DNA from 3 places in the Streptomyces sp. NPDC098101 genome. Region 1 is predicted to be linked to each of the others. Evidence: riboswitches for the same ligand, from Rfam matches in the RefSeq annotation. Region 1 holds a riboswitch; each other region holds the start of a gene.

The links. Region 1 has a riboswitch for cyclic di-AMP ahead of ACIQVI_RS27980 (transglycosylase family protein). Riboswitches for the same ligand answer to the same signal wherever they lie in the genome.
Positions count from the first base shown of each region.
Region 2: it holds a riboswitch for cyclic di-AMP, as region 1 does, so the genes downstream of both, ACIQVI_RS29550 (M23 family metallopeptidase) here and ACIQVI_RS27980 (transglycosylase family protein) in region 1, are expected to answer to the same signal.
Region 3: it holds a riboswitch for cyclic di-AMP, as region 1 does, so the genes downstream of both, ACIQVI_RS22230 (C40 family peptidase) here and ACIQVI_RS27980 (transglycosylase family protein) in region 1, are expected to answer to the same signal.

Region 1 is NZ_JBIWAS010000007.1:92,732-94,984, reverse strand. It holds gene ACIQVI_RS27985 (transglycosylase family protein) at 1-811, shown strand, start outside; cyclic di-AMP (ydaO/yuaA leader) riboswitch at 1,026-1,243, shown strand; gene ACIQVI_RS27980 (transglycosylase family protein) at 1,247-1,972, shown strand.
Region 2 is NZ_JBIWAS010000008.1:105,002-107,254, forward strand. It holds gene ACIQVI_RS29545 (GntR family transcriptional regulator) at 1-400, opposite strand, end outside; gene ACIQVI_RS29550 (M23 family metallopeptidase) at 624-1,394, opposite strand; cyclic di-AMP (ydaO/yuaA leader) riboswitch at 1,407-1,572, opposite strand; gene ACIQVI_RS29555 (pitrilysin family protein) at 1,849-2,253, opposite strand, start outside.
Region 3 is NZ_JBIWAS010000004.1:868,856-871,108, forward strand. It holds gene ACIQVI_RS22220 (ATP-dependent Clp protease proteolytic subunit) at 1-107, shown strand, start outside; gene ACIQVI_RS22225 (hypothetical protein) at 115-411, shown strand; cyclic di-AMP (ydaO/yuaA leader) riboswitch at 811-941, shown strand; gene ACIQVI_RS22230 (C40 family peptidase) at 945-1,421, shown strand; gene ACIQVI_RS22235 (ATP-binding protein) at 1,539-1,976, opposite strand; gene ACIQVI_RS22240 (8-amino-7-oxononanoate synthase) at 2,138-2,253, opposite strand, start outside.

The DNA.
Region 1 (2,253 bases):
GGTGGCCGAGAGGGCCCTCGCCAAGGGCAGCGACGCCTGGGCCACCTGCGCGCCGATCGCCGGTCTGACGAACGACGGGAAGCCCACCGGGGTGGACCCGGGTCCGGCCACCGCTCCGGCGCCCTCCGTGGCGCCCGTCCCCGAGTCGAGCTGGAACTCCGGCTCGCCGGCCGCCTCCCCGACCGCGCCGTCCACCGGGACGCCGAAGGCCTCCGTCCCGACGACCGCTCCCGCCGCGCCGTCCGCGCCGGCCGGATCGACGGCTCCCGCCACCCCGGCGGACCCGACCGCGCCGACCGCCCCCGCCACGCCGTCCGCGCCCTCCGGGTCGACGGGGGCGACGGACCCGGCGGACCCGACGCTCCCGGCCGATCCGTCCGACCCGACGGCCCCGGTCGCCCCCGACGGCTCCGTGACGCCCGGCGTCCCGGGCGACGAGGGCACGCCGTCCGCGCCCGGCACAGGCAAGCACCGGGGCGACGCCGCCCCGGAGGAAACCGACAAGCCGGACAGCTCCACCGAATCCGGTAGACATGCCTCGGGCAAGGACAAGCTTGCCGAAGAGCCCGTCTCGGCCCCAATTGCTGACGAAGCGAAGAATTCGGACGCAACGGACAGTCAGGGCTCTTCGGGTGAATACACCGTGCGTCCGGGTGACAGCCTTTCGGACATCGCCCAGGCGAACGAACTGCCCGGAGGGTGGACCGCCCTCTACGACGCCAACAAGCGGACCGTGGGCACCGATCCGGACCTCATCCTCCCTGGTCAGAACCTCGACCTGACGAAGGGTTCGGTCTCGGCGGAGGGGTAGTTCGCGGGCTTATGTCCGGTTCCGGGTGAGTGAGACATGGGTCTCTTTGCCCCAACTGGCCCACAGCGCCCGCAAACTCCGCTTCCGTCACTCCTCACCTGCGCAAACAGTCCCCTCCGAAGGGCAAGAAGAGGCGAAATTCGTCGTATGAGCCTCTTTGAACTTCGGAGGGTTCTGTGTCTACGGTCATCACCGCTCGCCACCGCGGGCCCCGTCGACCGAAACGCCGAATCCTGCCGTCGGCCGATGGGAACAGTCGTCGCGCAAGCGCCGTAGGCAGGAGCGGGGGACCCAAGGTAAGTGCCGGCCCCGGCCGTCGAGACAGACGGCCGACGACCGGCTTGGGGTGAAGCCGCGTGCTAGGACACGCGGCCGGGCAACTCTTCGGCCCGAACCCGACAGCTCACCTCGCAGGCGTCGGTGAGGAGAATTCCCATGCTGTTTTCCGTCAAGGGCAAACACCGCCGTCCCTCCAAGGCCACCCAGCTCGCCGCGCTCGTCGGCGTCACCGGCATCGCCGTCGCCGCCCCGCTGATGACCGCGGGCACCGCCTCGGCCGCCACGTCCTCCGAGTGGGACCGCGTCGCCCAGTGCGAGTCCGGCGGCAACTGGTCCATCAACACCGGCAACGGCTACTACGGCGGCCTGCAGTTCTCGGCCTCCACCTGGGCCGCGTACGGCGGCACCGCCTACGCCTCCACCGCCGACCAGGCGTCGAAGTCCCAGCAGATCGCCATCGCCGAGAAGGTCCTCGCGGGCCAGGGCAAGGGCGCCTGGCCGAGCTGCGGCGTGGGCCTCTCCGGCGCCTCGTACGACGGCGGCGCCGCCGAGAGCGCTCCGCAGCAGGAGCAGCCGAAGCAGCAGCAGCCGAAGCAGGAGCGGAAGGCCGAGCAGCCGACCACCCGCAGCGAGCAGCGCCAGGCCCCGAAGAAGGAGCGGCAGGCCGCCCCCGAGGCCGCCAAGAAGACCGTCACCACCCCGACCGGCAAGACGGTCAAGAAGGGCGACGGCGAGTACAAGGTCGTGGCCGGCGACACCCTCAGCAAGATCGCCGACGCCCAGGGCGTCAAGGGCGGCTGGGCCGAGCTCTTCGAGCTCAACAAGGACGTCGTCGAGAACGCCGACCTGATCTACCCGGGCCAGCAGCTCCACCTGAAGTGAGCCCGGCGGGTCGCGTGAGTCCGGCGGCTCACGCGCCCCCGACGACCCTCCCGCGGTGACCACCCCGGTCCGGCGCGCCCTTCCCCCGTGCGCGCCGGACCGGGGTTCCCCTTATTGAGGGGCCGTACAGAGGGGGCCGCGACCGCCTCAGGAGCCCGCCCGTGCCCCACTTGATGGTTACCGCCCAGTAGATCTGGGGTCCTTCGTCCCCTTGTGCGTGCCCTTGGGTCCTTTTTCGTCCCAGGGGGCGGGCGCCCGGCCGGTCGGAGCCTCCGGGGCGG
Region 2 (2,253 bases), on a different contig from region 1:
GCGTCTCGTGGAACCAGCCGCCGAGCGAGCGCAGGTCCTCGCCCTGGCCGCGCCTGGCCCGCTCCTGGCCCAGCCTGACCAGGCCGCGCAGCACCTTGAGGTGGGCGTCGGTGCGCCGCTGCGCGGCCCGCGCGGCCCCCAGCGGTTCGAGCAGGGCCCGCATGTCGAGCAGGTCGGCCGCCTCCTGCTCGGTGGGCTCGGCGACGTGCGCGCCCGCGTGGCGGCGGGTGAGGACGAAGCCCTCGGACTCCAGGGTGCGCAGCGCCTCGCGGACCGGGACGCGGGAGACCCCGTACCGGCGGGCGAGCTGCTCCTCGGTCAGCCGGCTGCCCCGCTCGAAGACGCCGGAGACGATGTCGTCCCGGATCGCCGTGCATACCGAGTGCGCGGGAATGCGCATGTGTCCGACCTCCGCCTTGGTCCGCGCGAGACAATTCGAGCGGCGCCTGTTCTGCGCCTGATCCGCGACTCTATTGCAGCACGCCGGAATTTCCGATGCCCCCATGGAATCCATGACGGCCTTTTGGCCCACGGCAGGACGACGAAAAGCCCCGGCTCAGTACGAGCCGGGGCTTTTGCGACGCGGAGGGCCCCCGGTGGTCAGGGGCGCGTGGGACGCCGGGTCAGACGGCGACGCCGCGGGCGCGGAGGTAGGAGACCGGGTTGATGTCCGAGCCGTAGTCGGCGCTCGTACGGGCCTCGAAGTGGAGGTGCGGTCCGGTCGAGTTGCCGGTCGAGCCCGAGACGCCGATCTGCTGGCCCGGCTCGACGGTCTGGCCGACGTACACCCCGATGGAGGAGAGGTGACCGTACTGGGTGTACGTGCCGTCGTTCATCCGGATCACGATGTTGTTGCCGTACGCGCCGCCCCAGCCGGCCTCGACGACGGTGCCGGAGCCGACGGAGACGACCCGGCTGCCGTAGGCGGCGTGGAAGTCGACGCCGGAGTGGCTGCCGGAGGACCAGAGCGAGCCGCCGGTCTGGTAGCCGGTGGAGACGTACGAGCCGGCGACGGGGAGCTGGAAGGAGTTCAGGCGGCGGCGCTCGGCCTCGCGGGCGGCGCGGGCCCGCTCCTCGCGGATCTCCTTGGCGCGGGCCTCGGCCTTGCGCTTCGCCTCGGCCTTGGCCTTCTCCTCGACGACGGCCTCGAAGGCCTGCCGGTCCTGGGCGTCGGCCTGGGCGTTGAGCCGGTCGACGAGGGAGTCCTCGGTGATCACCTGGGTGAGACCGGTGTCCTCGGGGGAGCGGTTGTCCGTGTCGGCGGCGAGCGCCGGGGAGGCCAGGGTTCCGATGACGCCGGTGGTGGCGAGCGTCGCCACGCCGGCGATGCCCGCGCCGCGGCGCGCCATCCGGCTCGACCCACGATGCTTCCCGGTGGCACGGGTGAACGCCATGAAGACGTTGTTCCTTTCCTTCCTTCTCGCCTACCGGGTTAGCTGACGGGTTCGGAGCAGGAAGGTCTCCTACGGGCCCCTCCGTACGGGACGAAGGCGTCCGATTCACCCCAGGGACTGCGTGCGGGTCCCCGGCTCCCCAGGCTCGCGCCTGACGGGGACTCGGCGATGACTGTCCGGTGCCGCGGGCGCGGCGGGTGCAACTGGCGAACAGCCGGACCGACGGTATGCGGAGCCCCAGTCGATCACCAACCGAACACGGCCTTTTGTAAGACATGCCACAGGGCAGATGATCACCCTTGCCGTCAATACGGACAATTCACCGGGTGGTTCGCCGGTCGGGCCGCCGGGACCCCTCTCGTACGGGTGCGCGGAGGACCCCGACGTGACGGCTCGTCGGGGTCCTCCGTCCGCCCCGGCCGGTGGCGCCGCGCCTCCGGCCGGACGGGGCCGATCAGCCGCTGACGACGGTGACTTCACCGATCCCGAGCGCCCGCACCGGCTCCGCGATCTGCGCCGCGTCGCCCACCAGGACCGTGACGAGCCGGTCCACCGGGAAGGCGCTGACCACGGCCGCGGTCGCCTCGACGGTGCCGGTCTCGGCCAGGCGCGCGTACAGCTGGGCCTGGAAGTCGTCCGGGAGGTGCTGCTCGACCTGGTCGGCGAGCGTCCCGGCGACCGAGGCGGCCGTCTCGTACTTGAGCGGCGCCACCCCCACCAGGTTCTGCACGGCCGTCTCCCGCTCGGCGTCCGTGAGCCCCTCGGCGGCCAGGGTGCGCAGCACCTTCCACAGGTCGTCCAGGGCCGGGCCCGTGTTGGGGGTGTCGACGGAGCCGCTGATGGCGAGCATCGCGGCGCC
Region 3 (2,253 bases), on a different contig from region 1:
GGGTCGACGCCGACCTCGACCGCCTCACGGTCCTGGACGCTCCGGCCGCGGTCGAGTACGGCCTGGTGGACCATGTGATCACGCGCCGGCGCGACGCGGTGCGGTGAGCGGGCCGTGGTCCCCGAACCGCCCCCGCTGCCCGCCCTGACGCGGGCCGAGGGCGAACTCGTCGACGCGTACCTCGCGGTGGTCGACCTCCTGGGGAAGATCAATCCATCCAGAACTACGCATACCTATGGGGCACTGAGGGCGGCTCAGGCCCTGGTGGGGCGCGCGGAGGCGCTGCGCGAGGCCCTGGCGCTCATGCACGCGCGGGGCGAGAGCGAGGTCCACGTGGACACCCTGGCGCGCGCCCTGCGGGTGTTGGACGGGGAGCGGCGGGCCGGCCGGGTCACGCTCCCCCGGACATGACGGAGTTGACATTCCGGCATGTCGTGTCGAGGGCCGGACGGCCGACAGCCGCGCCGGAAGCACTCGTCCGTTCGGTGGAGTCGACGAGTCGACATATGGCTCGGGCGAGTTGCGCACCGGGGGTACACATCTGGCGGAATCGGGCGTTCCTTTGCTGGTGCGGGGCTCGCCGGTCAAACCTCCGCGATCACGAAAGCATCCTGTCCACCCGAATGGATCAGTCGTGAGGACTCTCACATATCGCTGTTTCCACTCGGATTTCGACCAGGCTGTGGGGCAAGATCCCTGCCGACGACAAGCCCCCGCCATCCGAGGCGGGGCGGTCCGGGCGGACGCCGAGTCCTGCCGCTGTCCCGGACGTCTGGTCGACAGGATTGGATCGGCAGGAGTGGAGGACCCGAGCAGTACGGGCCGTACGCGCTGTTTCCGCAGCGGGGCCGGCCCTTGGGGTGAAGCCGCAGCCGCGGCCGGGCATCTTCGCCTGCCCGAACCCGACAGGTCATCCTTCACAGGCGGCTGACGAAGGGTTGCGCATGACTGCGCAGATGCACGTCCCGTCCCTGCTGTCCCGGGCCGGAGCCGTCTCGGCTCTCACCCTCGCCGCCGTCGGCGGCACGCTGCTCGCACCGGGCGCGGCACCGGAGGCCCAGGCGGCCACCACACACGCGAACAAGGCGCTGAGCATCGCCGCGTCCAAGAAGGGCGCGCCCTACCGCTACGGGGCCGTCGGCCCCTCCCGGTTCGACTGCTCGGGCCTGACGCTCTACGCGTACAAGAAGGCGGGCAAGTCGCTGCCCCGCACCGCGCAGCAGCAGTACAACAAGACCCGGCACGTCTCCGCCGGGAGCAGGCAGAAGGGGGACCTGGTCTTCTTCCACTCCGGCGGGAAGGTCTACCACGTGGGCATCTACGCCGGGAGCAACAAGATCTGGCACTCGCCCAAGACCGGCTCCTGGGTGAAGCTCGACAAGATCTGGTCCTCGAAGGTCTACTACGGACGCGTCCGGTGACCCCGCCCGGGCGCTGACCGGGCGCCTCGAGACGGACCGGGGGGTGCGGTGGCGCCGCCGCACCCGAACCGCCGTCGCACCCGCACCGCCTTCGCACCCGGGCCGCCGCCGGACGGGCTAACAGCCCACCGGAGCGGCCGCCTTCCACGGCAGGGTGACGCCCACCGTCTTGCCGCCGTCCTCGGTCGGGGTCACCGAGAGGCGGCCGCCGGACTCCGCCGCCAGGGAACGGATGATGGCCATGCCGCGGCCGTTGTCCTGCTGGACCGCCGCGGGGAGGCGGCGGGGGCGGCGGGGATGGCTGTCCGTGACGCCGACGTGGAGCTGTTCCCCGTGCTCCAGGCGGACGCCGACCGTGAAGGAGGGCGACTGGCCGAAGGTGTGCAGGACGGCGTTGGTGGCCAGCTCCGACACCACCAGACGGACCGCGTCCGCCCGGTCGGAGGAGTCGTCGAGACCCCAGGCGGTGAGCACCTCCGCGACGTACCGCCGGGCGGCGGGGACCGAGGCGGGCTCGCTCGGCAGGGTGACGGATGCTTCCTGATGGTCTGCCATGGCGACTCTGTCCCTTTCCCGCCGGGGCCGCTGCCCCGGATCGCACTGCGCGTCAGAGTCCCACCGATGCTGCCGCGCCCCACCCGGTTCCACCAGGCTGTGGCCCCGTCTGTCGCCCGAAGCGGTGAACCGTACGAACCGTGAACGCCCCGGCCCGGCCCTCAGGCGGCGGGCGCGGTCCGCAGGACCGTCTCCACCGCCCGGGCGATCTGCGCGTCCGTCAGGTCGGCGCGGGCCGTCAGACGCAGGCGCGAGACGCCGTCGGGGACGGACGGGG